3 regions of the Paraburkholderia sp. BL6669N2 genome follow, and region 1 is predicted to be linked to each of the others. Evidence: riboswitches for the same ligand, from Rfam matches in the RefSeq annotation. Region 1 holds a riboswitch; each other region holds the start of a gene.
What was found. A riboswitch is a leader RNA that binds a small molecule or an ion and turns the genes downstream of it on or off. The one in region 1 is predicted to bind cobalamin.
Positions count from the first base shown of each region.

Region 2: linked by a shared signal. The riboswitch ahead of B0G80_RS35230 (CbtB-domain containing protein) and the one ahead of B0G80_RS20690 (TonB-dependent receptor domain-containing protein) in region 1 are both predicted to bind cobalamin.
Region 3: linked by a shared signal. The riboswitch ahead of cobG (precorrin-3B synthase) and the one ahead of B0G80_RS20690 (TonB-dependent receptor domain-containing protein) in region 1 are both predicted to bind cobalamin.

Region 1 is NZ_QUNA01000001.1:4,571,882-4,581,704, reverse strand. Features, by position in the region: gene B0G80_RS20695 (iron ABC transporter permease) at 1-958, opposite strand, end outside; gene B0G80_RS20690 (TonB-dependent receptor domain-containing protein) at 989-2,890, opposite strand; cobalamin riboswitch at 2,981-3,252, opposite strand; gene B0G80_RS20685 (ATPase) at 3,461-3,817, shown strand; gene B0G80_RS20680 (cell division protein ZapA) at 3,814-4,128, shown strand; RNA gene ssrS (6S RNA) at 4,262-4,443, shown strand; gene B0G80_RS20670 (EVE domain-containing protein) at 4,551-5,009, shown strand; gene B0G80_RS20665 (SIMPL domain-containing protein) at 5,184-5,912, shown strand; gene lgt (prolipoprotein diacylglyceryl transferase) at 6,009-6,914, opposite strand; gene B0G80_RS20655 (LysR family transcriptional regulator) at 7,034-8,020, opposite strand; gene ilvD (dihydroxy-acid dehydratase) at 8,199-9,823, shown strand, end outside.
Region 2 is NZ_QUNA01000002.1:2,842,305-2,852,127, reverse strand. Features, by position in the region: gene B0G80_RS35270 (response regulator) at 1-963, opposite strand, end outside; gene B0G80_RS35265 (ATPase domain-containing protein) at 967-2,484, opposite strand; gene B0G80_RS35260 (LysR family transcriptional regulator) at 2,570-3,472, opposite strand; gene B0G80_RS35255 (alpha/beta hydrolase) at 3,722-4,798, shown strand; gene B0G80_RS35250 (MFS transporter) at 4,795-6,153, shown strand; gene B0G80_RS35245 (alpha/beta hydrolase) at 6,173-7,195, shown strand; gene B0G80_RS35240 (hypothetical protein) at 7,294-7,734, shown strand; gene B0G80_RS35235 (histidine phosphatase family protein) at 7,753-8,349, opposite strand; cobalamin riboswitch at 8,413-8,555, shown strand; gene B0G80_RS35230 (CbtB-domain containing protein) at 8,594-8,815, shown strand; gene B0G80_RS35225 (CbtA family protein) at 8,827-9,567, shown strand.
Region 3 is NZ_QUNA01000002.1:1,953,358-1,963,180, forward strand. Features, by position in the region: gene B0G80_RS31265 (polyamine ABC transporter substrate-binding protein) at 1-507, shown strand, start outside; partial or broken gene B0G80_RS31270 (LysR family transcriptional regulator) at 535-1,468, opposite strand; gene metE (5-methyltetrahydropteroyltriglutamate--homocysteine S-methyltransferase) at 1,604-3,898, shown strand; gene cobM (precorrin-4 C(11)-methyltransferase) at 3,972-4,697, opposite strand; gene B0G80_RS31285 (cobalt-precorrin-6A reductase) at 4,744-5,466, opposite strand; gene B0G80_RS31290 (cobalt-precorrin-5B (C(1))-methyltransferase) at 5,469-6,566, opposite strand; gene cbiE (precorrin-6y C5,15-methyltransferase (decarboxylating) subunit CbiE) at 6,566-7,963, opposite strand; cobalamin riboswitch at 8,048-8,227, shown strand; gene cobG (precorrin-3B synthase) at 8,311-9,823, shown strand, end outside.

The DNA of each region.
Region 1 (9,823 bases):
TGCGCGCGATCAGGTCCGCGCCCATCACCGCGACGCCGCCGCCGAGTGCGGCGGCCGGCAGCAGCATGCGCTGATCGTTGCCGAACGCGAGCCGCAGCATGTGCGGCACGACCAGTCCGACAAAGCCGATGGTGCCCGCCGTCGTCACCGCCGCGGCCGCGGCGAGCGAGGCCGCCAGATACACCCGCAGACGCAGCGGCATCACCGCGACGCCTAATGCCTGCGCGGCGGCGTCGCCACGCAGCAGCACATTCAGACGCGGCGCGGCGGGCACGATCGCAACCAGCACGATGACGAGCGCGACGAGCGCCGTCCACGGCATCGCGCCGCCGTTGAGGTCGCCGGTCAGCCAGAACAGCATGCCGCGCAAGCGGTTATCGGGCGCGAGGTTGAGCAGCAAAGTAATCAGCGCGCCCCAGCCCGCCGCGATCACCGCGCCGGTCAGCAGCAAACGCGGCGACGTGTCCTGCGGTTCGCCGCGCCACAACTCGCGGCGCGCGAGGCCGAGCACCAGCAGGATCGACACGAACGCGCCGGCGAATGCGCTTGCGTCGACGACCCACCATGCGCAACCGGCGATCATCGCGACCAGCGCGAAACTCGCCGCACCGCCCGATACGCCCAATACGTAAGGCTCGGCCAGCGGATTGCGCAACAGCACCTGCAGCAACGCGCCGGCCAACGCGAGCAACGCGCCGCAGGCGAAGCCGGCCACCGCGCGCGGCAATCGCAACGTGCGGACGATTTCCGAAGTCAGGTCGGCGGCACCGACAGACGGCGCATGCGACGGCATCAGCGCCGCCAGCACGCGCATCGGCGCGAGCGATACGCTGCCGAGCGCGAGCGAGGCCATCAGCACCGCCGCCGCAATCAGGGCGAGCGCCAGCCAGATCGCGGCCGCGCGCTTCGCGCTCATCACGCGCAGTGTCGCGGGCATCGAACTCGAGTGGCGATTCATCCGCGCGAACTCAGCGAGAGGGCGCAAGCATCACTGCTGCTGCCAACCAACCGTGAGATACGCACCACGCCGTGGCGAGTTATACGAGTAGGCCGTTTCATAGTCCTTGTCCAACAGATTCTGGATTTGCGCGGCCACGTACCATGCTTTCGTGATGTTGTAGCGCGCCGACAGATTCACCACGCCATAGCCGCCCAGCTTGCCGCTGCTGTCGTTGCTCGGGCCGCTCACGATCCACTCGCCGCCCACCCGCCACCCGGCGATGCTGCGGTTCACCGTCAGCGCCCCGAAGCGCCGGGCGCGCCGCACGAGGTCGGCACCGTTGTCGAGGTCGACGGGATTTTGCAGCGTCAGCGACGCGCGCACGTCCGTCTTGCCGACATGGCCGCTCCACGATCCTTCGATGCCCTGCACCTTCGCATGCCCGACGTTCTCGGCCAGATAGATGCCGGGCGTCACCTGCTCGTAGTTAATCAGATTCGAATAGCGCGTCTGGAATGCGGAAAGGCGCATCACGCCGAGCGCATTCGATGCGTACTGCAGCGCGGCTTCGATCGAATGGCTGCGCTCCGGCTGGATAGACGGATTGCCGCTGATCGGATAGTACAGATCGTCGAAGCTCGGCGCGCGAAACGAATCCGAATAGCTTGCGGTCACCTTCCAATGGCCGGTGATGTCGAAACCGTAGCCGAGATAGTAACTGTTCGCTCCGCCGAAATCGGAATACTGGTCGCGCCGCACGTTGGCCTGAAACTGGTTGCGCCCGAAGCGTCCCGTATAGCCGGCGAAGCCCGAATCCACATGACGGTCCGGCGCCTCGAACGTGTCCGAATCGAGGCTTTGATCGAGATGCTCATAGCCGACCTGCAGTTTCTGCTGCGCGGCCAGCGCGAAATCGTTCTGCCATGTGTACTGGCGATTGTCGGTATCGAAGCGGCCGTTGTACACGCCGTTGGTGTTCGACACGCTGCGGTCGTCGCCTTCGGCGACGATGAAGTGCGTGGTCCACCAGTCGGTCAGCTTGCCGTTCGCGAACACCGAGACCTGGCGCACCTTGCTATACAGGTTGTTCACATCGGTCGGCACGCCGTACGCGTTGTCGTAGCTGTTGTTGCCGTTCGACTGAAAGTAGCTGGCGCCCGCGTCCCATTTGTCGTTGAACTTGTGGCGCAGCGAAGCCGAGATGCTCTCGTTCAGATAGCCGTTCGCGTTCGGATTGGCGCTGGGCGCCTCCTTCGTGTTCAGCGACGAGAAGCCGTCGTCCTTCGAACGCGCGAGCGAAATGCTGAAGGTGGTATTGCCGTCCTGGTCCAATGCGCCGTTCACGCCCGCCTGCTGCGTCTGCGTGTGATAGCTGCCGTAGCTGAGCGAAAAATTGAAACGCGGCGGGTGATCGCCGCCGCTTTTCGTGAACACCTGCACCACACCGCCGATCGCGCCCGAGCCGTATAACGCCGACACGTTGCCGTTTACCACCTCCACGTGATCGATCTGGTCGAGTGGAATCTGCGCGAGTTGCGGGGCACCCAGACTCACCGAATCGACGCGCACGCCGTCGATCAGCAGCAGCGATTGCGTCGAGGACGCGCCGCGCAAGGAGAGGCTCGTCGTCGAACCGGGACCACCCGTGCGCGAGATTTGCGCGCCGGGCGCGAGTTGCAGGAGGCCCGGCAAATCGGTCGCGGTGGTGTCGGCGATATCCTGCTGATCGAACAGCGAGGTCTGCGGGATCGTGTCGGCGAGCGCTTGCGGCCCGCGATCCGCGGTCACCACCACGGGCGACAGCACCGCCGAAGAGGACACCGAACTCGAAGAATCCGCCGACGAAGACGAAGCAGATGAAGCAGAAGATGGAGACGCAGCTTGCGCGTGCACCACGATCGGCAGGCTCGAAAAGGCGAGCAGCGCCGCGCGGGCGAAGGGGGACAGCATGGGGTGAACGTCCTGTGGATAGCGTGCGCGGCCCGCTTCCCCGCAGGCCGATGCGTAACGAGGCGCCCGCGTATTTAACATTTTCGCGCGGGACGTGCCTCTCCCTCTGGCCGGTATCCGGGCTGGCGACGCATCGATCCCGCCTTCCCACGCGAGACGCGCAGTGGCACACTCGCGAGTTGAACTTCCAGCTCGCGAGCGGGATCGACTTGCATGACGAATGCGGTCGCTTACCGTTGCGGGGGCAGCGCAGGTTGGCGCGTTTAGATGAATCCAGATGAACCGCGCGCCCTGCTTCCCGTTTAACTGCGTGGGCCGTTGAAAAAATGCCGCACGCGGGCACCAGAGTGCGGGCAGTTTAGGAGCGGCCTCGGAGTCCGTCAAGAATGGTGAGATCGCAGGCCATGTGTTCTGTTAAGTGCAGGCTCTTGTCCGACGCGTGAGTACTTTTTCATCATATGGTCGATAAAAAGCCTGCACAAAGCGATGTTGTTACGTCTCGAAACGAGACAATTGTCGGAACCTGCGACATTCCGCGCTAAAATGCGATGTCTTTAGAGGACGCAGCAGATGCTCACCGAACTCGAAACACTTTCACAAAATATCAGCAAGCTGATCGCGATCAGCCAGCGCCACAATGAGGCGCGACTCGCGCTCGAAGAGCAACTCGCGCAATCGCGCGCCGACGCCGAAGCCACGCGCACGGAACTTGCAATGCTGCGCGAGGAACGTAACGCGCTGCAGGCGGAGCGCGACGCGCTTTCGGCGAAGATCGACGACGCACAAGTGCGCCTGAACGCGATCCTCGAGAAGCTGCCGCGTGCGCGCGCGCACAGTGAGCCGGACAACCAGCTCGATCTGCTCGAGCCGGCTCAGCAAGTAGCCGAAGCCGGGAGCGACGTGACCCGCCACGGAGAAAATGCATGACCACCAAGCAGATCGAAGTATCGATTCTCGGCGTGCCCTATCGCCTCGCCTGCTCGCCGGAAACGGAAGCGGCGCTGCTCGAAGCAGTTGCACGCGTCGACGCCGAAATGTCGAAGATCCGCAATAACAGCAACGTGCGCGGCACGGATCGCATTGCCGTCATGGCTGCGCTGTCGCTGGCATCGGAACTGCTTAGACTGCAATCGAGCGTGAGACACGGAGAAGCATTTCCCGCTGAAGAAATCCGGCGTACAATGCATCAAATGAACGAACAACTAGGTACTGTGATTGAGCAGTACAGCGTGCAATAAGGTACATGTGTTATCGTGCTGCCGGTCCTGAGATCGGCGGCGGATTCAAACGGAATGTGTGAGCACAAGGTGTGCAAGATTCAGCAAACGTTTGAGTTCAATCGGTAGTTCGTTTTTCAGCTTCATCGGTTTAGCTTCCCTGCCTGGTTCGCCAAGGTCATATATTCCTTGAACCAATGCCATGTGCACGGTTGCGGAAATTTGTAGCACGGGTGTGCGCGTCACTCTGTCTGATGTACCCGAAGTGTTGCTAACTGCGACCAATTCTGAACCCCCGGTTCAGGATGCCGGCCTAGCGGCTAAGGCGGGGACCTTATTTAGAACGGCATCGGACTTCGGTTCGGTGCCGTTTTTCTTTGGGCGCTGTTTTTTGTTGGCCGATTTCTTCCGCATCTTCAACCCCTTAACGTTCAATTCGATTCATGCGCTACTGGCTAATGAAGTCCGAACCGGACGAAGCAAGCATCGACCATCTCGCCAACGCACCGTATCGCACGTTGCCGTGGACCGGCGTGCGCAACTATCAGGCGCGTAATTTCATGCGCGACATGATGCAGGTCGGCGACGGTGTGCTGTTCTATCACTCGAGCTGTCCGGAGCCCGGCATCGCGGGCATTGCGGAGGTATCGTCCACTGCGTATCCCGACCCGACGCAGTTCGACAAGAAGAGCCCCTACTACGACGCGAAGTCGTCGCAGGAAACGCCCCGCTGGGTGCTCGTCGATGTGGTGTTCAAGAAGAAGATCCCGCTTATTCCGCTCGCCGCGTTACGCGAGCACGACGAACTCGCGGACATGCGCGTGCTCGCCAAAGGCAACCGCCTGTCGATTACACCGGTGACCGAGGCCGAATGGCGATTCATCACCAAGCGGCTCGCCTGATCGTGCATGCCTGATGAATGCGTGGCGCGTATTTGTGCGCACGCAAACGTTAAAGCAACGTCAAACCCGGGAACCAAGCTCAGGTTACAAGCGCCTAACGATCTCGCAAACGCCATGCCACGGCGCGGCGTTTGCACCAATCGTGCACAACCTGTTCAAGCAAGGAGTCCAACAATGACGAAAAACACCGCACGTGCACTCGCTTTCGCTCTCGTCTGCGCCGCGCCCGCCGCGCTCGCACTGACGCCGGCCATGGCACGCGCGCAAAGCACCGGCCAATATCAGCCGGCCGGCGTGCTGTCGTTGAACGCGCAGGCCAGCGCTGAAGTGCCGCAAGACGTTGTCGATATCACGCTGTTCTATGAGCAGGAAGCGAGCGATCCGTCGGCGCTCACGTCAACGCTGAACCAGCGCGCCGATTCGGCGCTGCAAAAAGCCAAGGGTGTGAGCGGCGTGACGGCGCGCACGGGCTCGTTCTCGATCTATCCGTCCACCGACCGTGACGGGCGCATTTCCGCATGGCGCGGCCGCACGGAGATCGTGCTTGAATCGCACGACTTCGCCGCGGTGTCGAAGCTCGCGGGTCAGATGGCATCGATCATGCAGGTCGGCAATGTGCAGTTCTCGCTCTCGCCTGAAGCGCAGCGCGCGGCGGAGCAGAAGCTCACCGGCGAAGCGATCAAGTCGTTCCGCGAGCAGGCCGCTTCGTCCGCGCAGGCGTTCGGCTACAGCGGTTATTCGATTCGCGAGGTCAACGTCGGCCACAACGGCGTGATGCCGCGTCCGATGATGATGAGTGCGCGCGCCATGGGCGCCGACGCAAAGGCCGCGGCGCCGGTGCCGATCGAAGGCGGAACGTCGACGGTAACCGTCAACGTGTCGGGCTCGGTGCAGATGAAATAACGCTTCCTGGTGTTAGAAGCGCTGCTTCGACGCAGTAAAAGAAAAGCCGCTCGCGCGGCTTTTCTCATTTGACCACTCGCCACCAAACCGTAGCGGTCAGTTTGCGCTGACCGCCTGTGCCGGTTCGTGGCGCGCGCGGCGATAAGACCACACCAGCATGCCGATACCGACAACGATCATCGGCAGCGACAACCATTGACCCATGGACAGTCCCATGGCCAGCAGGCCGAGGAAGTCGTCCGGCTCGCGCGCGAATTCGACCGTGAAGCGCGCGAGGCCGTAGCCGATCAGAAACACGGCGGAAATCGCGCCCATCGGCTTCGGCTTGCGTGAGAAGAAGAACAGCACGAAGAACAGCGCGACGCCTTCCAGCGCGATTTCATACAGTTCCGACGGATGGCGCGGCAGCATGTGATATTGCGCGAACACTTCGTTCAGATGCCATTGCGCGGCCAGTTGCGGATGCGCGGTGAGCCACGCGGCGTCGTCGGGCGCGGCGCCCGGAAACAACATGGCCCACGGCGCCGACGGATCGGTCACGCGGCCCCACAACTCGCCGTTGATGAAATTGCCGAGACGCCCTGCCGCGAGGCCCGTCGGCACCATCGGCGCGACGAAGTCGGTGACCTGCAGCCACGAGCGTTTGCGCTGATACGCGAACAGCACCATGGCCAGCGTCACGCCGAGAAAGCCGCCGTGAAACGACATGCCGCCTTCCCAGACCTTGAAGATGTCTAGCGGATGCGCGAAATAAAAGCTCGCCTTATAGAACAGCACGTAGCCGAGGCGGCCGCCGAGAATCGTGCCCAACACGCCGTAAAACAGCATGTCGTCGATATCCTTGACGGTCCAGCCTTGCGCCGCGACATACGGCAAACGCAGCCGCAACCGGCCGACCACGATCGCCGCGATGAACGCGACGAGGTACATCAGTCCATACCAGCGCACGGCGAGCGGCCCCAGATGAATGGCAATGGGGTCGAAATTGGGGTGAATGAGCATCGTGTTGTTATGGGCAGTTCAGGTTCAGAAGCGAAATGTCTAGTAACGGGCGGCGCTGCCCGCAGCTTGCGGCGCATGCATTGGACGGTCCGGCCGGCAATGCGTTCGTGCGGACGCGTCTATATGCGCGGCGTGGCGGATTGTTGCGCCTCGACGGTCGCCGCATGCGCCCGCACGATGTCGATGAAACCCGCCAGCACCGGGCTCACCTCCGCGGTCCGCCAGACGAGGCCCGTCTCGATCGCGGGCACCGACTCGGAAAGCGGCCGGTACACCACGCCGGTGCGGCGCAGATTACGTAACGATTGCGGCACCAGTGCGACACCCATGCCGGCCGACACGAGGCTCACGATCGTTTGCATCTGGATCGCTTCCTGGCCGACCCGGGGCGCAAGGCCCGCCACGCCGTAGCAATCCATAATGATGTCATAAAAGCCCGGCGCCAGACGTCTTGGGAAGACCACGAGCGGCGCGTCGGCGACATCGCGCAGGCTGATCGGCGTGTCCAGCCATTCGGCGCGCGGGTCGGCATGGTCGCCGCTGGCGCTGGCCACGCGCGCTGCCATCTCCGTCGACATGGCGATCACTAGCGGCTCGCGCGCGATCGGCAGCCACGAGAGCTGGGTGGCGTGGCGCGACGGTAGCGGCGCGATCACGAGACCCGCGTCGATGCGCCCGGCCACCAGTTCGTCGACCTGTATGTCGCTGGTGGCTTCGGTCAATTCCAGCCGCACGCGCGGATGACGCGCGCCGAAATCGCGCAGCAACAGCGGCAGAAGCCCGTAGTCAGCCGTGGACACGAAAGCCAGCGACAACACGCCGGCCTCGCCGCGCGCGAGGCTCTGCGCGAGCGGCCGCAGCCCCTCGGCACTCGCCAGCAGGCGCTGCACCTCGGGCAGCAGATCGGCGCCCACTGACGTCAGTTCGACGGAACGCTTGGTGCGCGCGAACAGTTCGACGCCGAGCGTCTCCTCAAGCGCGCGAATCGCTTGCGACAAGGGCGGCTGCGTCATCGAGAGGCGCACGGCCGCGCGCCCGAAGTGCTTCTCTTCGGCGACGGTCACGAAATAGCGCAACTGGCGCAGATCAGGAATGGCTGGCAGCATGAGTGATACATTTTACGACCTAATGAGCCACGAATAATACATTGGACGCGCGCATCGCAAAACTGCGTCGTTGCGCGGCACGCCGGTCTACACTGGACGGATGCCGCCGGCAGCCCACGCCGGCGCGACTGAAACCCGCAGCGCGGTGCGGATCAAAACAAAAGGACAGGAGCTCCCCATGGCATACAACCGTCGTTCGAAGAACATCACGCAGGGCGTGGCGCGCTCGCCGAATCGCTCCATGTACTACGCGCTCGGCTACGAGAAGGCCGACTTCGACAAGCCGATGATCGGCATCGCCAACGGCCATTCGACCATCACGCCGTGCAACGCCGGCTTGCAGCGTCTGGCCGATGCCGCCGTCGCCGCGATCAAGGGCGCCGACGCGAATCCGCAGATCTTCGGCACGCCGACCATCTCGGACGGCATGTCGATGGGCACCGAAGGCATGAAGTACTCGCTCGTGTCGCGCGAAGTCATCTCCGACTGCATCGAGACCTGCGTGCAAGGTCAATGGATGGACGGCGTGGTCGTTATCGGCGGCTGCGACAAGAACATGCCGGGCGGCATGATCGGCATGCTGCGCACCAATGTGCCGAGCATCTACGTGTACGGCGGCACGATCCGTCCGGGCAACTGGAAGGGCACCGACCTGACCATCGTGTCGTCGTTCGAAGCCGTGGGCGAGTTTACGGCCGGCCGGATGTCGCAGGAAGATTTCGACGGGATCGAACAGAACGCCTGCCCGTCCACGGGTTCGTGCGGCGGCATGTACACCGCCAACACCATGAGCTCGTCTTTCGAGGCGCTGGGCATGTCGCTGCTGTATTCGTCGACGATGGCCAATCCGGATCAGGAAAAGGTCGACTCGGCGGCCGAATCGGCCCGCGTGCTGGTCGAAGCGGTCAAGAAGGATCTGAAGCCGCGCGACATCGTCACGAAGAAGTCGATCGAAAACGCCGTCGCCGTGATCATGGCCACCGGCGGCTCGACCAACGCCGTGCTGCACTTCCTCGCGATCGCGCACGCGGCCGAAGTGGAATGGAGCATCGACGACTTCGAGCGCATGCGCAAGAAGGTGCCGGTGATCTGCAATCTGAAGCCTTCAGGCCAGTTCGTGGCCACCGACCTGCATAAGGCGGGCGGCATTCCGCAAGTCATGAAGATCCTGCTCGACGCGGGCATGCTGCACGGCGATTGCATCACGATCACCGGGCGGACCATCGCCGAAGAGTTGAAGGATGTGCCGGGCAAGCCGCGCGCCGATCAGCAGGTGATTTTCCCGATCGACAAGGCGCTCTACAAGGAAGGCCACCTCGCGATCCTGAAGGGCAATCTGGCCGTCGACGGCGCGGTCGCCAACATCACCGGCCTGAAGAACCCGGTTATCACCGGCCCGGCGCGCGTGTTCGACGACGAGCAAAGCGCGCTCGAAGCGATTCTGGCCGACAAGATCGTGGCCGGCGACGTCGTGGTGCTGCGCTACCTCGGCCCCAAGGGCGGCCCCGGCATGCCGGAGATGCTCGCGCCGACCTCGGCGATCATCGGCAAGGGTCTCGGCGAAAGCGTCGGGCTGATCACCGACGGCCGCTTCTCGGGCGGCACGTGGGGCATGGTGGTCGGGCACGTTGCGCCGGAGGCCTTCGTGGGCGGCACGATCGCGTTCGTGCAGGAAGGCGACTCGATCACGATTGACGCGCACAAGCTGCTGCTGCAACTGAATATCGACGACGCCGAACTGGAGCGGCGCCGCGCCGCCTGGCAGCAGCCGAAGCCGCGTTACACGCGTGGCGTGATGGCGAA
Region 2 (9,823 bases), on a different contig from region 1:
CGGCATGGCGTCGCGCGCGTTGATGGCGAGATTGAGAATGGCCAGTTCGAGTTGATTGGCGTCGGCCTGAGTCCACATCTCCTGGCCTTCGAACTCGTTGGTATAACGGATGCTCGATCCGAGCGACACCGTAATGATGTCGCGCATGCCTTGCAGCAGCGCCACCACGTCCACCGCTTTCAGATCGAGGTTGCTGTTGCGCGAGAAAGTGAGCAACTGTCCCGTTAGTTTCGCGCCGCGCTCGGTCGCGCGCTTGACGGTGGCGGCCATGCTGCGAAGGCGCTCATCGCTGGTTACTCGCGCGATCAGCTCGGCGTTCACCATGATGACGTTCAGCAGATTATTGAAGTCGTGCGCGATGCCGCCGGTGAGTTGCCCGAGCGCCTCCATTTTCTGCGACTGCACGAGCACCGCCTGCACTTTGGCGCGCTCGTGTATTTCCATCATCAGCCGATTGTTGGCGGAGGCGAGTTCCTGAGTACGTTCGGCGATACGGCTTTCCAGCGAGTCGTTCAACTGCACCAGTGCTTCTTGCGCTTCGATCCGCTCGGCGAGATGGCGGCGCGATTCATATTGCCGCGCGCGTGCCCGCAATGACGACGCCACCGCGCGCCGCAGCGTCTCCGAATTCAGCGGACGTTCAAGCACGACAACGTTGCCGAGCCGTTCGAGCACTTCGAGGCCGCGTTCCGAGCGATGTCCGACGCGTGAGGCGGCGAGCAGAATAATCGGGAAATCCGACCACGCGGGCTGCTGCTCCAGCCACTCGAACAAACGGGCCGCATGGTTGCCCGTGAGCGCTTCTTCCGCGATCAACGCGGCGCCCGCACCGGCGTCGAGTTCAGCGGTGAGCGCATCGGCATCGCGGCATGCCACGCAGAGGCGTTGATCTTTGTGCAGCACCTCGGCAATCACATCGGCGTCGCGGCCAAACGGCGCAAGAATAAGGACGCGTTGCTCCATAGCCTACTGCCCGGACGTGTCGAGGACGCGGTTCGTCGCACCGAGCAGTGCAGTGTTGCCGCGATAAGCCGGCAGTCCGGAGAGCACACCTTCGAAGTCGCGCAACGCCTCGCCGACTTCCACGCCATTGCTGCCGAGCCGGAACTGGCGGATCGAGCGCTCGTGAGCATTGGCGCGGCTCTTTACGGCCGTCACGGCGGTGAGCACTTCGCCGTGGTGTTCGAAGTAGCGGAACAGCACCACCACGTCGCTCAGGTAGCTGATGTCGATATCGGTCTGTACCTCGCCGATGATGCCGTGCTGCCCCAGCACGAGCATCGTGATCACGCCTTGCTGGTTCAGATAGCCGAGCAGTTCGTGCATTTGCAGCAGCAGATAGCGCTCGCCCGGCATTGCCTGCAGATAAGCGTTCAGACTGTCTATCGCGACAAAGCGCGCACCGTCCTGCTCGACAGAGCGGCGGACATCGCTGGCGAATTCACCGGGCGAGATCTCCGCCGGATCGATCTGCCGCAGCGTCAGCAGACCGCTTTCGACGTGCGGCGCCAGATGCATGCCGAGCGTCGCGCAGCGGATCGTCAACGTGACGAGTGTCTCGTCGAACACGTAGTAGACGCAGCGCTCGCCGCGCTCGAGCGCGGCGATCAGGCACGACACCACCGTAGTGGTCTTGCCGACGCCCGAAGGGCCGATCATCAGTGCATTGGTGCCGGGGATCAGACCGCCGCCGAGCAACGCGTCGAGTCCCTGCGTGCCGGTGCTGACCGCCTCTGTGTCGAACTGCGCGTGGTGTTCCGCCGCGACAAGGCGCGGATACACGCGGATGCCGCCGGTGTCGAGCGTCAAGTCGTGATAGCCCTCGCGGAATTTGATGCCGCGCATTTTGGCGATGCGCGTGCGCCGCCGGTTGCCGCCATAGTCGCGCACCAGATTGTCCAAACTGACCACGCCGTGCGCGATGCTGTGCAGTTGAACGTCACCGGGCTCCGAAGAATTGTCGTCGAGCAGCAGCACCGTGCATTCTCGGGTGGCGAAATAGCGCTTGAGCGCGAGAATCTGCCGCCGGTAACGCAGCGGGTTCTGCGACAGCAGACGCAATTCGGAGAGGCTGTCTAGCACGATGCGCGAGGGTTTGAGTTCCTCGACCTGCTGGATGACGTTGCGCACCGTCTCGCCGAGTTCGACCTCGGCCGGGTGCAGCACGGTCTGCTCGTACTGCGGGTCGAGACCTTCGTCCGACACCAGCTCCAGAATGTTGAAGCCGCCGATATCCCAGCCGTGGCTTTGCGCTACCGCGATCAGTTCGGCGCGGGTCTCGGAGAGCGTGATGTACAAACCTCTCTGTCCCTCTTCGACTCCCTTGAGTAAGAATTGCAAGGCCAAGGTAGTTTTACCTGTACCGGGCGCACCTTCCACAAGGTACATGCGATGGGGCGTGAGACCGCCTCCCAGGATGTCGTCAATTCCATCGATTCCTGAGGAAAGGCGGCCCGGCTTGTCGGCGGCTTGTCTGTTTGACATGGCGTAGCGTATTTGACGTCGATGGATGGCTGTTGGTTATTCAGCCGGTACGGCGAGAATGCAAAATCCGTGCCGGTTGACGGATTCATGCGCCGGCGCGCTCCTTCACCAGTTGAATGAAGCGCGTGGCCGCGCTGTTGTGCAGTGCCGCGGGATAGGCAAGGTGCAGCGGCGCGCTGAGTTTCGAAGGGTTCGCGAGCGTGCAGTACACGGTGCCCACCTGGTCGTAACGCTGCATGGAAGCGGGCACCAAGGTCACGCCCAGACCCGCCGCCACGAGGTTGATGCCCGACGCCATGCGCGGCACTTCGCGGGCAATGCGCGGGACGAAGCCCGCTTGCCGGCAAGCGGCGAGGATGTCGGCATACATGCCGGGTGCGCCCGGACGGCGGACCAAAATGAAGTCTTCGTGCGCCAACGCTTTGAGCGACACTTGCGGCCGCTTCTTGCCCTTGAGCAACGGATGACCCACCGGCAACACCACGACCATCGGTTCGTCGAGCAGCAACTCGAACGCCACGCCCTCGCGGGCGTCGACCGGCTTGCGTAGAAACGCCGCCTGGATCTGGCCCGCGGCCAGACGCTCGATGATCTCCGCCGCGTTGAACTCGGCGAGGTCCACGGCGACCTCGGGGCAGACCGCGCGAAACGCGCGGATCGCCTCAGTCGTGAATGGATGGAACGACGCGGAACTGGTCAGTCCGATCGAAATCGTGCCGAGTTCTCCACGCGCAATCCGGCTCGCCTTTTCGACAGACTGCTGCAGATTTTGCAGCAGGCGTTGCGCGTCTTCCGCGAAGGCCTGACCGGCCGGCGTCAAGGTGACGCCGCGCGGCATGCGCACAAAGAGTTCGAAACCGATCTCTTCTTCCAGCGTTCGAATCTGCTGCGAGAGCGGCGGCTGTTGCATGGCTAGCCTTTCTGCCGCGCGCGTGAACTGGCCTTCTTCGGCGACCGCCAGAAAGTAACGCAGATGCCGCAGCTCCATGGTGTTTCGTCTCCTCACCAGCGCATGAAGGCCGGTTCGATGCCATACATACTAAGTATGAATGGTGCATGAAACAGGTATTTTACATTTACCATGTCCGCTCCTACGATCTCGTCCATCGCATTCCGTCCGAATCAGGCCGGCGTGACGGTCGGTATTCGCCTCCGGTTCCGAGTATTCGGTTTCCCTACGACGGATTTGACGATGCGCCGCGTTCAAGACTGCGCACGGTTATCAGGAGCAAGCTGGATGACTTTGAATCTTTCACGACGTATTGCGGCGTTGTGTATGTCGACAGGCGCGGCAGTGCTGATGACGTTCGCGCAATCCGCGTTCGCGGTCCATGCTTACGAGCCGCATCTGAAGCCGGTGGCGACGATCTCCAACACGCGCTTCACGCTCGCCACGCCGCAAGGGCAAGCGCAATTCCCGCTGTATCTGTCGAAGGATTGGAACGTTGCTCAGCCGCAGGTGACGCGCGCGGTCGTCGTGATTCACGGCAAGCTGCGCAATGCGGACGTGTACTTTCGCACCGCTCAGAATGCCCGCGACACCGCACACGCGGACCCCGACGCCACGCTGCTGATCGCGCCGCAGTTCCTCGCCACGCTCGACACGCGCGTACACGACGAGCCTGCCGACTTGCTGCGCTGGACCGGCGACGCCTGGATGGGCGGCGAAGCGGCGCGCGCGCCGCTTCCGATCAGTTCCTACGAGGTGCTCGATGCGATCGTCGCGCGGCTCGCCGATCGCAAGCTATTCCCCAATCTGCGGCATGTGGTGTTCGCCGGGCATTCGGGCGGCGGCCAGGTCGTGCAGCGCTACGCCGTCGCGGCGCGTAATATCGCCGCGTTGACCGGCGAAGGCATCGACGTGCGTTACGTGGTCGCGAGCCCGTCCACGTATGCGTATTTCGATGCGCAACGGCCTAACGCGCAAGGTATTGCCGCGCCGTTCGATGCCGCGCAATGTCCCGACTTCAATCAATGGAAATACGGCATGGACAACCGGCCGCCGTATCTCGACGACCGCACGCCCGCGCAACTCGAAGCGATCTACGCGTCGCGCCAGGTCGACTACCTCGTCGGCGGCGCTGATGACGATCCGCAGCAGAGCGCGCTCGACAGAACCTGTGCCGCCGAAGCGCAAGGACCGCAACGCGCGGCGCGCGCCGAAGCGTACTACCGGTATATCCAGTCGCGTCATCCGGACGGCCTGAAGCAGCACTTTCATATCGTGCCGGGCGTGGGGCACGACGGTGCGCGCATGCTGACGTCGGTATGCGCGCTGTCAGCAATGTTCGACACTCCGGGATGCGGGCAATGAGCGAAGCGACTTTCAATCAGCGCGACGGTGCCGCGGCTGGAGCCGATGCAGCGAACAGCTTGAGTCCGTCGATGGTGCGGCGCGCGATCTTCGCCTCCGTGCTCGGGAATGGACTCGAGTGGTTCGACTTTCTGATCTACGGCTACTTCGCAAAGATCATCGCGCAAGTGTTCTTTCCCGGCGGCAGCGGCTTCGTGTCGATCATGCTGACGCTTGCGACGTTTGCCGTCGGTTTTATCGTGCGGCCGATCGGCGGCATTCTGCTCGGCATCTACGCGGACCGCGCTGGGCGCCGCAAGGCGCTCTCGCTGCTGATCATTTCGATGGCGGCCAGTACATTGCTGATGGGTCTCACGCCGGGCTATGCGAGCATCGGCATCGGTGCGCCGCTGTTGGTGGTCCTTGCGCGCTTATTGCAGGGGCTATCCGTGGGCGGACAGTTCGCGACGGCTTCCGCGATGCTGGTCGAGTACGCGCCCCCGCACAAGAAGATGTTCTACGGCAGCTTCAACATGTCGGCCCAGGCGTTCGCGTTGCTGCTGTCGTCCGGCGTCGGCTATCTGCTGACCACGCAGCTCACGCATGAGCAACTGGTGGCGTGGGGCTGGCGTTTACCGTTTCTGTTCGGCGCGCTGGCGGGGCCGTTCGGCTTCTTTATCCGGCATCGCGTGGCCGAGTCACCGGAGTTCGAGCGGCTGCTCGAACACAAGGACAAACCGCCGCGCGTCACGATCCGCCAGTTCTTCCGCGACAACGGCGACGCGGCGATCTGCGCGATGGGCGTGATTATCGTCGGGGCGGCGACTAATTATGTTTGGCATTCCTATCTCTCGGTGTATGTCGAACGGCAATTGCATTTGCCGTTGTCCACCGCTTTGCTCGGCGCGTTCGTGTCCGGTGTGCTGAATCTGTTTCTGTTTCCGCTGTCCGGCAAGCTCGCCGATCGTTTTGGCGCATACCGGCTGTTCTATCCCATCGTGATGGCGTGGATGGTCTGCGTGTATCCGCTTTATCACTTCGTGGTGACGAATCCGACGCCGGGGCACCTGTTCATCGCGCAGATGATCGCGACGCTGTTCCTCGCCGCGATGTCCGGCGCGCATCCCGGCATGCTCGCGACCTTGTTCCCCGTGCGCAGCCGTTCGGCGGGCGTGGCGCTGTCGTACAACATTGCGGTGACGCTGTTCGGCGGCATGGCGCCGCTCACCATCACCGGCTTGACGCGCGTGACCGGCAGCAGCCTCACGCCCGCGTTTTACCTGATTTTTGCCGGCTTCGTGTCGCTCGCGATGGTGTACTTCACGCGCGCCGGACGCATGTCGAGCGGCGCGGCGGCTAGACCCGCCACTCATTGATCGACCACGAGCCTATTGCATGACCCAGCCTTTCATCACAGACGACGAACGCGCGCCGAATGAACATCCGGTCGCGGTCGTTGCGAGCCGGCATCTGAGCGTCACGACGCGAGCCGGCAGCGGCACCGTGCCGGTGTTTTCCAACGGCGACTGGCTCGCGCCGACGCGCGATGTCCAACGCGCCGTGATTCTGATTCATGGCCGCTTGCGCAACGGCGACACGTATTTCGAACTCGCGCAGCGTTCGTGCTCGCTCGCCGGCGGCAGCGCGGCCGATACGCTGCTGATCGTGCCGCAATTTCTCGCGAGCGCGGATGTCGACGCGCATGAGCTGCCGCCGTCCACGTTGCATTGGGACTGGACGAGCTGGATGGCCGGCGAGAACGCCGAAGGTCCCGCGCCGATCAGTTCGTTCGATGTGCTCGACGCGATTGTGGACACGTTGGCGTCGCGCGAGCAGTTCGCGTCGCTCGCCGAGGTGGTGATCGCGGGACACTCGGGCGGCGCGCAGGTCGTGCAGCGCTACGCGGTAGTAGCGCGAGACGAGGCGTCGCTCGCGGCGCGCGGTATCGCGCTGCGCTATGTGGTCGCGAATCCTTCGTCGTATGTGTACTTTGATGCAATGCGGCCGGTTGGGTCGGTTGCGTCCGCTGTGTCCGGCGAGTTTGCGGCGTTCGATCGGGCGAGGTGTCCGTCGTTCAATCGCTGGAAATATGGGCTCGAGGATTTGCCCGCTTGCTCTCGCGACGCGGCTTCAGCGGCCACGCTCGAAGCGCGTTACGCGCAGCGTGACGTGACCGTGCTGCTCGGCGGCGCGGATTGCGATCCACAGCATCCGGCGCTCGACCGCTCGTGCGCCGCGCTGACGCAAGGTGAACACCGGCTCGGGCGCGGCCTGGCTTACGCGCGCTATATGGCGTTGCGGCATCCCCAAGGATTGGCGAAGCATCGGACGTATGTGATCGATGGTGTCGGGCACGATGCCAAGGGGATTTTCGGGTCGGCGCAGGGGCTGGCGGCTTTGTTCGGTACTGGATTGTAATGATGGTGACTGAAGCGCGGTCTTGACTAGTCAGCGCTCATGGGCATGAAGCGTGCTACCGCGCTGGTACTGCGAGTGACTTCAAGGACCGCGCCGACATGAACAGAACCCGATTGCTTGCCACCGCGCTCGCCGCTGCGTCGCTGGGCGTTTTGCTGACCGGCGGTGCGTATGCCGACGATGCGCCTAGCCCTTGCACATCCCTGAAGCGGATCGTCGCGGCGGCCCCTGGCGGGCTCGCCTCATTGACATCGGACGACGGCAAGGGTGTCGCGCAACCTTACGGCGACGACGCGCAATGTTCTGCGAGTCACGGTGCCTATCAATGCACGTGGACGCCGCATCACGATGCCGGCTCGAATGCCGACGCGCTGCAAGCTGTCGCGGCGGACGTCGCATCGTGTCTGCCGGACGCGACGCACGATCAGAATTCGCCGGGACGTCAGCACTTTTATCTGGGCGCGAAGGGTAAGAGGACCGATATCACACTGACGCCGACCGGGTCGAACAAGCTGCGTCTGGTGGTGTCGGGTAAATAAGCCACCCGGCGAGAGCGGCTAGTATGTCGCCGGCCACCATGTCCAGCCGCGCGACGAGTGCCGCAACTCGATGATCGAAAGCGGCGCGATTTCAATGCGCGGAAAAACCGCGGGCGATGCCCCGAGCGCGTACACGATCGCTGCCCGCAGCACCGGCGCGTGGGTGACGGCGATCACGTCGCGAACATGGGACGACGCACGATCCGTCTCGCCGTCTAACAACGCTTCGAGCCATCCTCCTACCCGTTTCACGAGTTGACTGAACGACTCGCCGCCGTGAGGCGCGGCGTTCGGATCGCGCGTCCAGGCGGCGACGTCTTGCGGCGCTTCGGCGGCGAGGTCGGCGAGCCGCCGTCCTTGCCATGTGCCGTAGTTCAGATCCGCCAGACCGGCGTCGACCGATGCCGCGAGACCCAGCGCCGTCGTCGTTTCGCGCGCGCAGGCGGCCGGGCTGACGAAAGCCGGCGCGTCATCCGCGATCGCCAGGCGCAAGCGTGCGGCGTGGGTTTCGGCTTCGGCGAGTCCGCGGGCGTCAAGTGGGTCGTCGGCGGGAAAACGGCCTGCGCGTTGGGCCGCGGTCGATGCGTGGCTGACCAGTAACAGCCTTGTGTCCATTCCGTTCATGTCCTGTCAAGCCACGCCCCGAAGCCGAACGCCGGCGGCATGAAACGTGTGTTTTGCGTTGCCGGGTGCCGAAGTTTAGCGCGTAGAATAGCGGGACTGCGAAGCGCGGAAGCCGGTGAGAGCCCGGCGCGGTCGCGCCACTGTAATCGGCAGCACAAGCCGAAAGCCAGACCTGAGCTTCGCACCAATCCTCTGCAATGACAATCGGGGCGCGTTACCCCAGGAGATGTCCATCATGACCGAAGCTGTTTTCGATCCCGCCAATCAGCCCGTTGCCCAACCCACGCCGATTCCGCTGCGCGAGTTGTTGCCCTGGGTCGTGTTCGGCGGTTTGCTGTTGTTGCTCGCGCTTTACTTCGTGGGTGCGGAACAGGGCGCCACCTCGCTGGTGCCGGGCATGTACGTGCATGAGTTCGTGCACGACGGCCGCCATCTGCTCGGCTTTCCCTGCCACTAACGGAGTCGACCATGGTGGGTAAATTGTTGGTACGCGGGATGCTTGCAGGCATCGCCGCGGGACTCCTCACGTTCGGCTTCGCCCGGGTAGTGGGCGAGCCGCAGGTCAATCAGGCGATTTCATTCGAAGAAAAGGCCGAGGCCGCGAAAGGCGAGGCGCCCGAGCCTGAGATGGTGAGCCGCGATACACAGCGGGGAATCGGCTTGTTGACTGGCGTGCTGACTTACGGCGCGGCATTCGGCGGCTTGTTCTCGCTGGTGTTCGCTTACGCTTATGGGCGAGTGGGCGCGTTGAGCCCGCGCGCGTTGTCCGCATGGCTTGCGCTTGGCGCGTTCATTGCTCTCGCGATCGTGCCGAACCTGAAGTATCCGGCGAACCCGCCCTCGGTCGGCGACCCTGAGACGATCGGGACGCGCACGGGGCTGTTCTTCCTGATGATTGCGATCTCGCTGGCGGCGATGGTGTTCTCGCTCAAGGTGCGGCGCCGTGCGGCGATGAAACTTGGCGCCTGGAACGGCTCGATCGTGGGGGCAGTGGTGTTCATCGTGATCATCGCGGCGGTGCAGTTGTCGATGCCCGCGATCAACGAAGTGCCGGAGGCTTTCCCGGCGGTGCTGCTGTGGAAATTCCGCGTCGCGGCGCTCGGTATGCAGGCGATTATGTGGGCGACGATCGGGCTGCTGTTTGGCGCGCTGGTCGAGCGAATTGCGTTGATGCGGGTGGCAGGACGGCCGGCGGTGAAGTCGGCTTGATCGGCGTGACGAGTGCGGCCGCTTCGGTGGTTGCGCTCGGCGGTTTGCTCGCCGTGCTTCGCTCTCCGCAGTTTGCGCGCAGTGGTCAAGATGGGTTCTGCGTCAAGGAGTTGGGGCGGTTGTGGGGTGGTTATCCACAGGCTTGCGAACAATTTCTGTGGATAAACTCGCCCGCGATGCTCAAGAGCAACAAACATCTGTTCCGTTCGACTTTAACAACCTGGTTGCTGGCACACGGCCTCCGGTTGTCCGCATC
Region 3 (9,823 bases), on a different contig from region 1:
AATCCCGCCGACTATCAGGCCGCGTACGACACGCTGAAAAAGATCCGCCCGTATATCACGCAGTTCAACGCGACGAGTTACATCAACGACCTGGCGGGCGACGATATCTGCTTCGCGCTGAGCTGGTCAGGCGATGTTTCGATGGCAAGCCATCGCGCGCGTGAAGCCGGCAAGCGCTACGAGGTCAAGTACTTCATTCCGCAAAGCGGCGCACCGGTCTGGTTCGACATGATGGCGATTCCGAAAGATGCGCCGCATCCCGAAGCGGCGCTCAACTGGATCAACTATATCGAGCGCCCCGAAGTGCACGCGGACATTACCAACACCGTGTTCTATCCGAACGCGGATGCCGCCGCGCGCAAATTCGTGCGGCCGGAAATTCTCAACGACCCGACCGTGTATCCGCCCGAGGCCGTGCTGAAGACGCTGTTCCTGCTCAAGCCTTTGCCCGCGCAGATCAAGCGTCTGGAAGGCCGCTTGTGGGCGCAGTTGAAATCGGGTTCGTGAAGCGTCGTTGAACGAGCCGCGCATTCGTCACGATGTACGGCCCTCTTCCGTCAGCAACTCGATGCCGTCGAGTTGCGCCGCGCAGGTATCGCGTACGATCCTGACGAAATCATCGAAATAAGGCCCGGTTCGCGAAGCCTTTCGCGGCCACTGCGTATAGTTCGCTCCACAGTCCCTGGGTGCCGACGCGTTTGGCCAGCACGTAATCGTGATCGACGTAGTTTTTCACGCCCCAGTTCGGCAGCGCCGCGATCCCGCGGCGGCTCGCCACCAGTTGCATGATGGCAATGGTCAGTTCCGCCGTGCGCCGTTCGAGTTTGATGCCGGCGGGCTCCAGCACCTCCCGAATCAGGTCGATGCGCGCCTCCGGCACTGGATAGGTAATCAACGTCTCGTCACGCAGATCGCCCGACACCACGCGACGCTTGTTGCGCAGCCGATGCTCGTTGGCCATCACCACCAGAATCTCGAAGCGGAATAGCGGCGCGATATGCAGGTTACGCCGCGTGGCCGGTTTCGAGCCGATCACCACATCGGCCTTGCCGTCGCTGAGCAAACGCAACGGATCCGCGTGGAACCCGGCGACGAGATCCACTTCGACCTCCGGCCAGCGCCGGCGGAATTCGTCCATGACCGGCATCAGCCAGTCGAAGCACGTATGGCATTCCAGCACGATGCGCAACTCGCCGCGCGTGTCGCCTTTCAGCCGAACAAGATCGCGCTCCGCCGCGCTCACCGCCGCGATCGTTTCGCGGCCGAGCGCAAGGAGCCGCTCGCCGGCCGCAGTGAAACGCAAGCCCTGTTTGGTGCGCTCGAATAGCGACACCTCATAGTGCGCCTCGATATCGCGAATCTGATGCGAGAGCGCGGACTGGCTCAGATGCACGCGTTCGGCAGCCGCTACCAGCTTGCCCGACTCGGCAATGGCAATCAACGAACGCAAGTGGCGAAGCTCAAGCATGGGATGGCTCCGCTTTAGACGAATCAGGTTGGATATGAATGTGGCTCATACATTGGTGAAAACATGTCGCTTGATGAATCATAGCGTGACTTTCACACTGGACGCCAATTCACACAACGAACCACAGGACTTCACATGGCCCGCACGCATATCCCCGGCTTCCCACGCATCGGCGCGCAGCGCGAACTGAAATTCGCGCAGGAATCGTTCTGGCGCGGCGAATCCGATGAACAGTATCTGCGTGGCGTCGCGCGCGAACTGCGCGCCCGTCACTGGCGATTGCAGCAGGATGCAAAACTGGAGTTCGTCACCGTCGGCGATTTTGCGTATTACGACCAGATGCTCAATCTGAGCGCACTGCTTGGCGCTTTGCCGCAGCGTTTCGGCTTCGATGCCAAGGCGTTGACGCTTGCCCAGTACTACCAGCTCGCGCGCGGCAACGCCGCACAACCCGCCATGGAAATGACCAAGTGGTTCGACACGAACTACCACTACCTCGTCCCCGAACTGGGACCGCAGACGAGCTTCGACGGCGGCGTCGAGTGGCTGTTCGACGAGGTCGATGAAGCGCTCGCGCTGAACCTGCCGGTCAAGCCGGTGCTGATCGGCCCGATCACTTATCTGTGGCTGTCGAAGAGCCATGTCCCCGGCTTCGACCGTTTGTCGTTGCTGCCGAAGCTCGTGATCCGCTACAGCCTTTTGCTGGACAAGCTCAAGCGGCGCGGCATCGAATGGGTGCAACTCGACGAGCCGGCCTTGTGCGTCGATCTGCCCGCGGAATGGCTCGACGCGTTTTCCGCCGCGTATGACGTGCTCGGCGCATCGGGTGTGAAAGTGCTGCTGGCCACGTACTTCGAAAGCGCCGCGGAGCACGCGCCGCGAGTGGCCGCGTTGCCCGTCGCCGGTGTGCATGTCGACCTGGTGCGCGCGCCGCAGCAACTCGACGCATGGCGCGCGGCCCTGCCTGCGCATGCGGTGTTGTCGGCCGGCGTGATCGATGGCCGCAATATCTGGCGCGCGGATCTCGGCGAGATCGTCGAATCGTTGCAGGTCTTGCATGCGGAATTCGGCGAACGCTTGTGGATTTCGTCGTCGTGCTCGCTGCTGCATGTGCCGGTCTCGCTCGGCTCTGAAAAGAAACTCGACGCCGATCTGAAATCCTGGCTCGCCTTCGCCACGGAAAAACTCGACGAAGTCGCCACGCTCGCCCTCGCCTTGCGCGATCCTGCGGCGGCCGAAGCGACGCTAGCTGCCGCGGACCGCGCGCTCGAAGCGCGCCGCGGTTCCAGCGCGGTAGTCAACGCGCTCGTGCAAAAACGCGTGGCCGCGGTGAGCAGCGCAATGGCCGACCGGCAAAGCCCGTTCGCCGAACGCAATCGTCTGCAGCGCGAAGCGCTCGGCCTGCCGCTCCTGCCGACCACGACGATCGGCTCGTTCCCGCAAACGCCGGCGATCCGCCAGGCGCGTGCCGCCTACAAGCGCGGCGAACTGCGCGCACTCGACTATCTGCAGCGCATGCGTGCCGAGATCGAGATCGCCGTACGCAAACAGGAAGAGTTGGGGCTCGACGTGCTGGTGCATGGCGAAGCCGAACGCAACGACATGGTCGAATATTTCGGCGAACAGTTGTGGGGCTATGCGTTCACGGAAAACGGCTGGGTGCAGAGCTACGGCTCGCGCTGCGTGAAACCGCCGATCATTTACGGCGACGTCTACCGTCCCGAACCGATGACGGTCGAGACCACGCGTTACGCGCAATCTCTCACGCAACGTCTGATGAAGGGCATGCTGACCGGCCCGGTGACGATGCTGCAATGGTCGTTCGTGCGTGACGACCAGCCGCGCTCGACTACTGCGCTGCAACTCGCGCTCGCGATCCGTGACGAGGTGGTGGATCTGGAAAAGGCCGGCATTCGCATCATCCAGATCGATGAACCGGCTTTCCGCGAAGGCTTGCCGTTGCGTCGCGCCGATTGGGCCGCGTATCTGGAATGGGCCACGCGCGTGTTCCGCATTTCAGCCGCGGGCGTGGCCGATCAGACGCAGATTCATACGCACATGTGCTATTCGGAGTTCAACGACATTCTGCCGTCGATCGCCGCGATGGATGCCGACGTGATCACAATCGAGACCTCACGCTCGGCGATGGAACTGCTCGACGGTTTCGGCGCTTTCGCGTATCCGAACGAAATCGGCCCGGGCGTCTACGATATCCACTCGCCACGCGTGCCGGATGCGCAGGCCATGCAACGTCTGCTGGAACGCGCGTGCGAAGTGATTCCCGCTGAACGCTTGTGGGTCAATCCGGATTGCGGGCTGAAGACGCGCGGCTGGCCGGAGACCGAAGCGGCGCTGACGAATATGGTTCAGGCCGCCAGGGCATTGCGTGTGAAGCTGGCGGCGAGGCAGCCGGATGAAGTGACGGCGTAAGAGGCTCTGGCGTTGTGAGCTGATCCGCGCACTGTGCGACGGTGCGCGGATGGGCTTTTTCACGTAAACCGTTTCAGTCTTTCGCGTACAGCGTCGAGTCGGCGAAGCCTTCGGCGGCCAGCACCTGGCCGACCAGGATCAACGCGGTCCGCTCGATGGAGGTCGATTGCACCTTGCCGACAATATCGTCGAGCGTGCCGGTGATCTTCTCCTCGTCGGGCCAGCTCGCGCGATAGATCACCGCGATCGGACATGCGCCGCCGTAATGCGGCCGCAATTCATCGACAATCCGCGCAAGGTGCCGCACGCCGAGATGAATCGCCATCGTCGCACGATGACGGGCGAGGTCGGCCAGTTGTTCGCCTTCGGGCATGCTGGTTTTGCTCGCGAAGCGCGTGAGGATCAGCGTCTGCGAAATATCGGGCAATGTGAGTTCGCAACCCAGCGTCGCCGCGCATGCCGCCGTGGCGGTGACGCCCGGCACGATCTCATAGGGTATCTTCAGTTCGCGCAGTCTGCGGATCTGTTCGCCGATCGCGCCGTACAGCGACGGATCGCCGGAATGCACGCGCGCCACGTCCTGGCCTTTGTCGTGCGCGGCCGCGAGCAACGCGACGATCTGATCGAGGTCGAGTTCGGCGGTATTAACCACCTGCTGCGCCGCATGACCTTCGAGCACCGCGGCCGGCACGAGCGAACCCGCGTACAGGATCACCGGACAACTGCGCACGAGGCGCTGCCCTTTCACCGTGATCAGTTCGGGGTCGCCAGGACCCGCGCCGACAAAAAACACCGTCATTCACTACTCCCTGATTCGTTGAGGCGGCATGGCATGCATGCGCGATTCAGACTGCGCGTTGCAGTGCGTCGAGCAGATCGGAAACGCTTTCGAACTCCCTCTCTGCTGCCGGCAATTCAGGTCGGCGCAGCATCACGACCGGCAAACCGCGTTCACGCGCGACTTCGAGTTTCGCTTCAGTCGCCTGGCCGCCGCTATTTTTGCTGACCACCACGTCGAAGGCTTGCAGCGCGAATAGCGCACGTTCAGCTTCGAGCGCGAATGGACCGCGCGCCGCGAGGATGCGCGCACGCGGCGTGTCTTCGTGCGCTTCGAGACAACGCACGACCCAGAACTGATGAGGCGGGATTTCGTCGAGATGCGCGAGCGGTTCGCGGCCGAGCGTGAAGAGCGGCTTTCTGAACGGCGCGAGTGCATCCGTGAGTTCGTTCCAGTCGCCGACCATGCGCCAATCGTCGCCGGCTTGCGGTTGCCATGCCGGGCGGCGCAGTGCCCAATACGGCACGCGCGCGGCGCGGCTCGCCTGGGCCGCGTTCGCGCTGATTTGCGCCGCATACGGGTGAGTCGCGTCGATCACGAGATCGATACCTTCACCGGCGATGTAACGCGTCATAGCTTCGCTGCCGCCAAAGCCGCCGACTCGCACCGTGCACGCCAGATCGTCTGGCACCTTGCCGAGGCCGGCGAGACTATACACGTGCTCAGGCGCGAGTTGCCGCGCGATCCGCAATGCGTCGCCCGTACCGCCGAGCAGCAGAATCCGCTTCATTTTCATTGCGCGGCTCCGATCAGCTTGCCCTGGCGATCGATCGCGAACATTTCGACGTTGACCTGCGGCGGCACGATCTCGCGCGCCACCGCCAGTGCATGCCGGCAGACGATATCGCCGAGCGGCACGTGCCGCGCGTGCGCCAAAGCGACCGCCTGCTGACTCGTGTTGGCTGCGCGGATCGCCGCCTGAAGCGCGTCGTCGGCGCCCTGTTCGGCGGCCCATTGCGCGAGCTGCTCGAGGTCGATGCTCGAATTGCGGCTATGCAGATCGAGATGGCCCGCCGCCAGCTTGCTGAGCTTGCCGAAGCCGCCGCACACGCTCAGACGCTCGACCGGCGCGCGCTTCATATGCTTGAGCACCGCGCCGACGAAGTCGCCCATTTCGATCAGCGCGATATCCGGCAGGCCGTAGTGCGCGCGCATCGCGTCCTCGCTCGCGTTGCCGGTGCAGGCGGCGAGATGGGTATAGCCGTTGGCGCGCGCGACGTCGATCCCCTGATGAATCGACGCGATATACGCCGAGCACGAAAATGGACGCACGATGCCGGTGGTGCCGAGGATCGACAGCCCGCCGAGAATGCCGAGACGCGGGTTCATCGTTTTCAGCGCGAGCGCTTCGCCGCCTTCCACGCCGATCGTCACTTCGAAGCCGCCGCCGTACGCATGCTCCGCCGCGAGTTCGGCCAGATGCTCGGCCATCATTCTGCGCGGCACCGGGTTGATGGCAGGTTCGCCGACCGGCAGCGTCAGCCCCGCGCGCGTCACCGTGCCGACGCCCGGCCCCGCGCGAAATATCACGCCCGCTTCGGCGATGAGGCGCACGCGCGCGAAAACGACGGCGCCGTGCGTGACGTCGGGATCGTCGCCGGCGTCCTTGATCGTGCCGGCTTCCGCGCCTTCGTCGCCATTCCCGATCAGGCGGCAGAACACCAGCGGCATCGGCACATGCTGGCCCTTCGGCAACACGATCTCCGCCACTTCGCTGACGACACCCGCGAGCAACAGACGCGCCGCCGCCAGCGACGTCGCGGTGGCGCAACTGCCGGTCGTGTAGCCGCTACGCAGCGGCGCGGGTTGTTCGGGGGTTTCTTCGCGCATCAGGGTTCTGGCGATGGGTCGGTGGGGGTGGCGCCGGTCGTGTTCGTCGCTTTCGTCGTGTTGGTCGTGTTGGTGACATTCGTGGCGCTCATACCGCTTCCGGCACTTGCAGCACGCCTGGCATTCGGCACATCCGCCGCATTCGTCGCGTTAATCTCGGTTTCCGTTCCCACGAGGTTCGCGCCCTCGCCGCTCGCCGGCTTCGTCACCTCCAGCAGCGTGATCGGCAACGCCTGCCGCCACGTATCGAAACCGCCAAGCGGTTGCGCGTCCGCCAATGCGATCCGTGTCAACGTCCCGCCATGCCGCTCGCGCCACGCCGCCAACACCGCCTCACCTTGCAGCGTGACCGCATTGGCGACCAGCCGCCCGCCTTCGCGCAGACCTGCCCAGCATGCCTCCAGCACGCCCGGCACGGTCAGGCCACCGCCGATGAACACGGCATCCGGCACCGGCAACCCCTGCAGCGCCTCAGGCGCGCGCCCCGCCACAAGTTGCAGCCCCGGCATACCCAACGCATCGCGATTGTGTTCGATGAAGCGCTGACGCTCCGCGTGCCCTTCAATCGCAATCGCGCGGCAGGTGGAATGCGCGCGCATCCATTCGATGCCGATCGAGCCGCTGCCCGCGCCTACATCCCACAGCAATCCGCCGGGCGTCGGCGCGAGGCGCGCGAGCGTGATCGCGCGCACGTCGCGCTTGGTCAACTGGCCGTCGTGACGAAACGCATCGTCGGGCAAACCGCAGGTCAGCGGCAGACGCGGCGCGCCTTCGGTGGCACGGCAGTCGAGCGCGATCAGGTTCAACGCGGCCACCTCGCCCGCGGACCATTGATCCGCGCGGCCGTCGATGCGCCGCTCCAGTTCGCCGCCCAGGTGTTCCAGCACGCTCATGCGGGTCGCCCCGTAACCTCGTGCGTTCAGCAATGCCGCGAGCGCCGCGGGCGTGCGCCCGTCCGCGCTGAGCACGAACATGCGCGCGCCGTCATGCAGATGCGCGTTCAGCGTGGGCAACGGCCGCCCCACCAGCGACACCGTCGCGACATCCTGCAACGGCCAGCCGAGCCGCGCGGCCGCCAGCGACAACGACGACGGCGCCGGCAGCACCCGCAATTCCCCCGCCGGCAATTGCCGCGCGAGTGTCGCGCCGACGCCGAACAGCATCGGATCGCCGCTCGCCAGCACGCACACGGCTGCGCCGCGCTCGGCCAGCAAGGGTGCGAGATCGAAGGGACGCGGCCAGGCGGCACGGCGCGCGGCGAGACGCGCGGGCAACATCGCCAGATGACGTTCGCCGCCGTACACCACCGACGCTTCCAGCAAGGCACGCCGCGCGGGCCGCCCCAAACCGGCGAAGCCGTCGTCGCCTATGCCCACCACCGTCAGCCACGCGGGCATGCATCCATCCTCGTTCTGTGTCTTCAAATAATGCGCTGTGCCACGCCGATCAAAGCGTCCAGCCTCGTTGTGCTGTTCGAAAAAAGGCATAATACAGCCGCCGGTGCCCTTCGGGGCCGAAGAGGGAACACAGTGCCACTGTGGCTGCCCCCGCAACTGTATGCAGCGAGTCCGCCTGCGCTCCACGCCACTGGTTCGACCGGGAAGGCCGCGGCGGACCATGACCTGCCAGCCAGGAGACCTGCCGGCGAGACTGTTCGTGCCAGCCAACATCGGGCGGGGTGTACCGATGCCGCAGCCATGCCCGCCTCACGGCATGCTCGGGCTGTCGCGCGACGCTAAACCCGGTGTCCGTCTTGAATCAAGCAACGCCCTCCACCGTTTTATCCGACGCAGCCGCCACGCTGCGGCCCTCGGCGTGCCCGGGGCTGCTGCGCATCGTCGCCGCGCGCGACGGCGGGATTTGCCGGATCAAACTGCCCGGCGGCGAATTGAGCGCGGCGCAGGCTCGGGCGATCGCGGAGGCTAGCGCGCGGCACGCGGGCGGGGTGATCGAGTTGACCAATCGCGCGAATGTGCAGGTGCGTGGCGTGAAGCGCGGTGAAGAGGCGGCGTTGATCGCGGCTTTGATCGACGCCGGTCTTGGGCCGATGCCGGCGAACGGCGTGGCGGGCCGTGCGAACACGATGGCGGCGGCCAACGCTGTGAATGCAGTTGCCGCCAGCGCCGCGAATGCAGAGGCGGAGAGCGCAACAGATACCGGAGCCGCGAACGCAGTGAATGAATGGGCCTCGAAAGCCCCGGACGCAGCAGCGCAGCGAGCGGGCACTGCCCACGCGCTCTCCGCCGCAGCCGCGGCCGCGGCCGCAGCCGACGACGTCCGCAACGTCATGATCAGCCCCGCTGCCGGACGCGATCCGTTCGCGCTATTCGACACACGCCCGCTGTGCGCCGAGTTGCTCACGATGCTGCAAAGCGAAGCGCGTTTCGCAGCGCTGTCGCCGAAATTCGCACTGTTGCTGGACGGCGGCGAACGGCTCGCGAGAGTGGACCATCCGCACGATGTGTGGCTCGCGGCGTCGCAAGAGGCGGACGGCCTGCGGTTCGTGTTCGGGTTCGCAGGTTGTCCGCCTGTGAGCGCTAATGCCGGCGCGCTTATGCAAAGCCAAAGCACCGCGCCTGGAAAACCGGGCGTGAACAACACAGGCGCACTAGCCGCAATCCTCCCGTCACAAGTCCCGGCACTAATACGCGCGCTGCTCCTGACATTCCTCGACCTCGCCGCCGCCGACGCCACGCGCATGCGCCACCTTCTGACCGCGCACTCCGTCGACGCGGTACTGCATCACGCCCAGCAATATCTCGACTTCCCACTGACGCGAAACGCGAAGCTCGCGAACTGGCATCGCGCTACACCAGCCGACGCCAACCTCCGCCTCGGCGCCCATGCCCAACGCGTGCCCGGATCCTGGCACGTCGGCGGCCAGCCACCGCTGGGACGTCTCGACGCAGACACGCTAACGGGACTCGCCACGCTTTCGCAACAGCACGGCAACGCCACGCTTCACCTGACACCCTGGCAAAGCGTGCTGCTACCCGACATCGCCACGCACGCCGTTCCGACCGTGTTGTCCGGCCTGAACGCCCTCGGTCTCGCCTGCGATCCCGCACACGCGATCACGCACCTGATCGCGTGCGCCGGATCGGGCGGCTGCGTGAAGGGTCTCGCCGACACCAAGAACGACGCGTTGCGCCTCGCGGCTCGGCTGCCTGCCGGCGTGGACGTGCATCTAAGCGGCTGCTCGCGCTCGTGCGCCGCCGCGCATTGCGCGCCGTTCACGCTGCTCGCCGCCGCGCCCA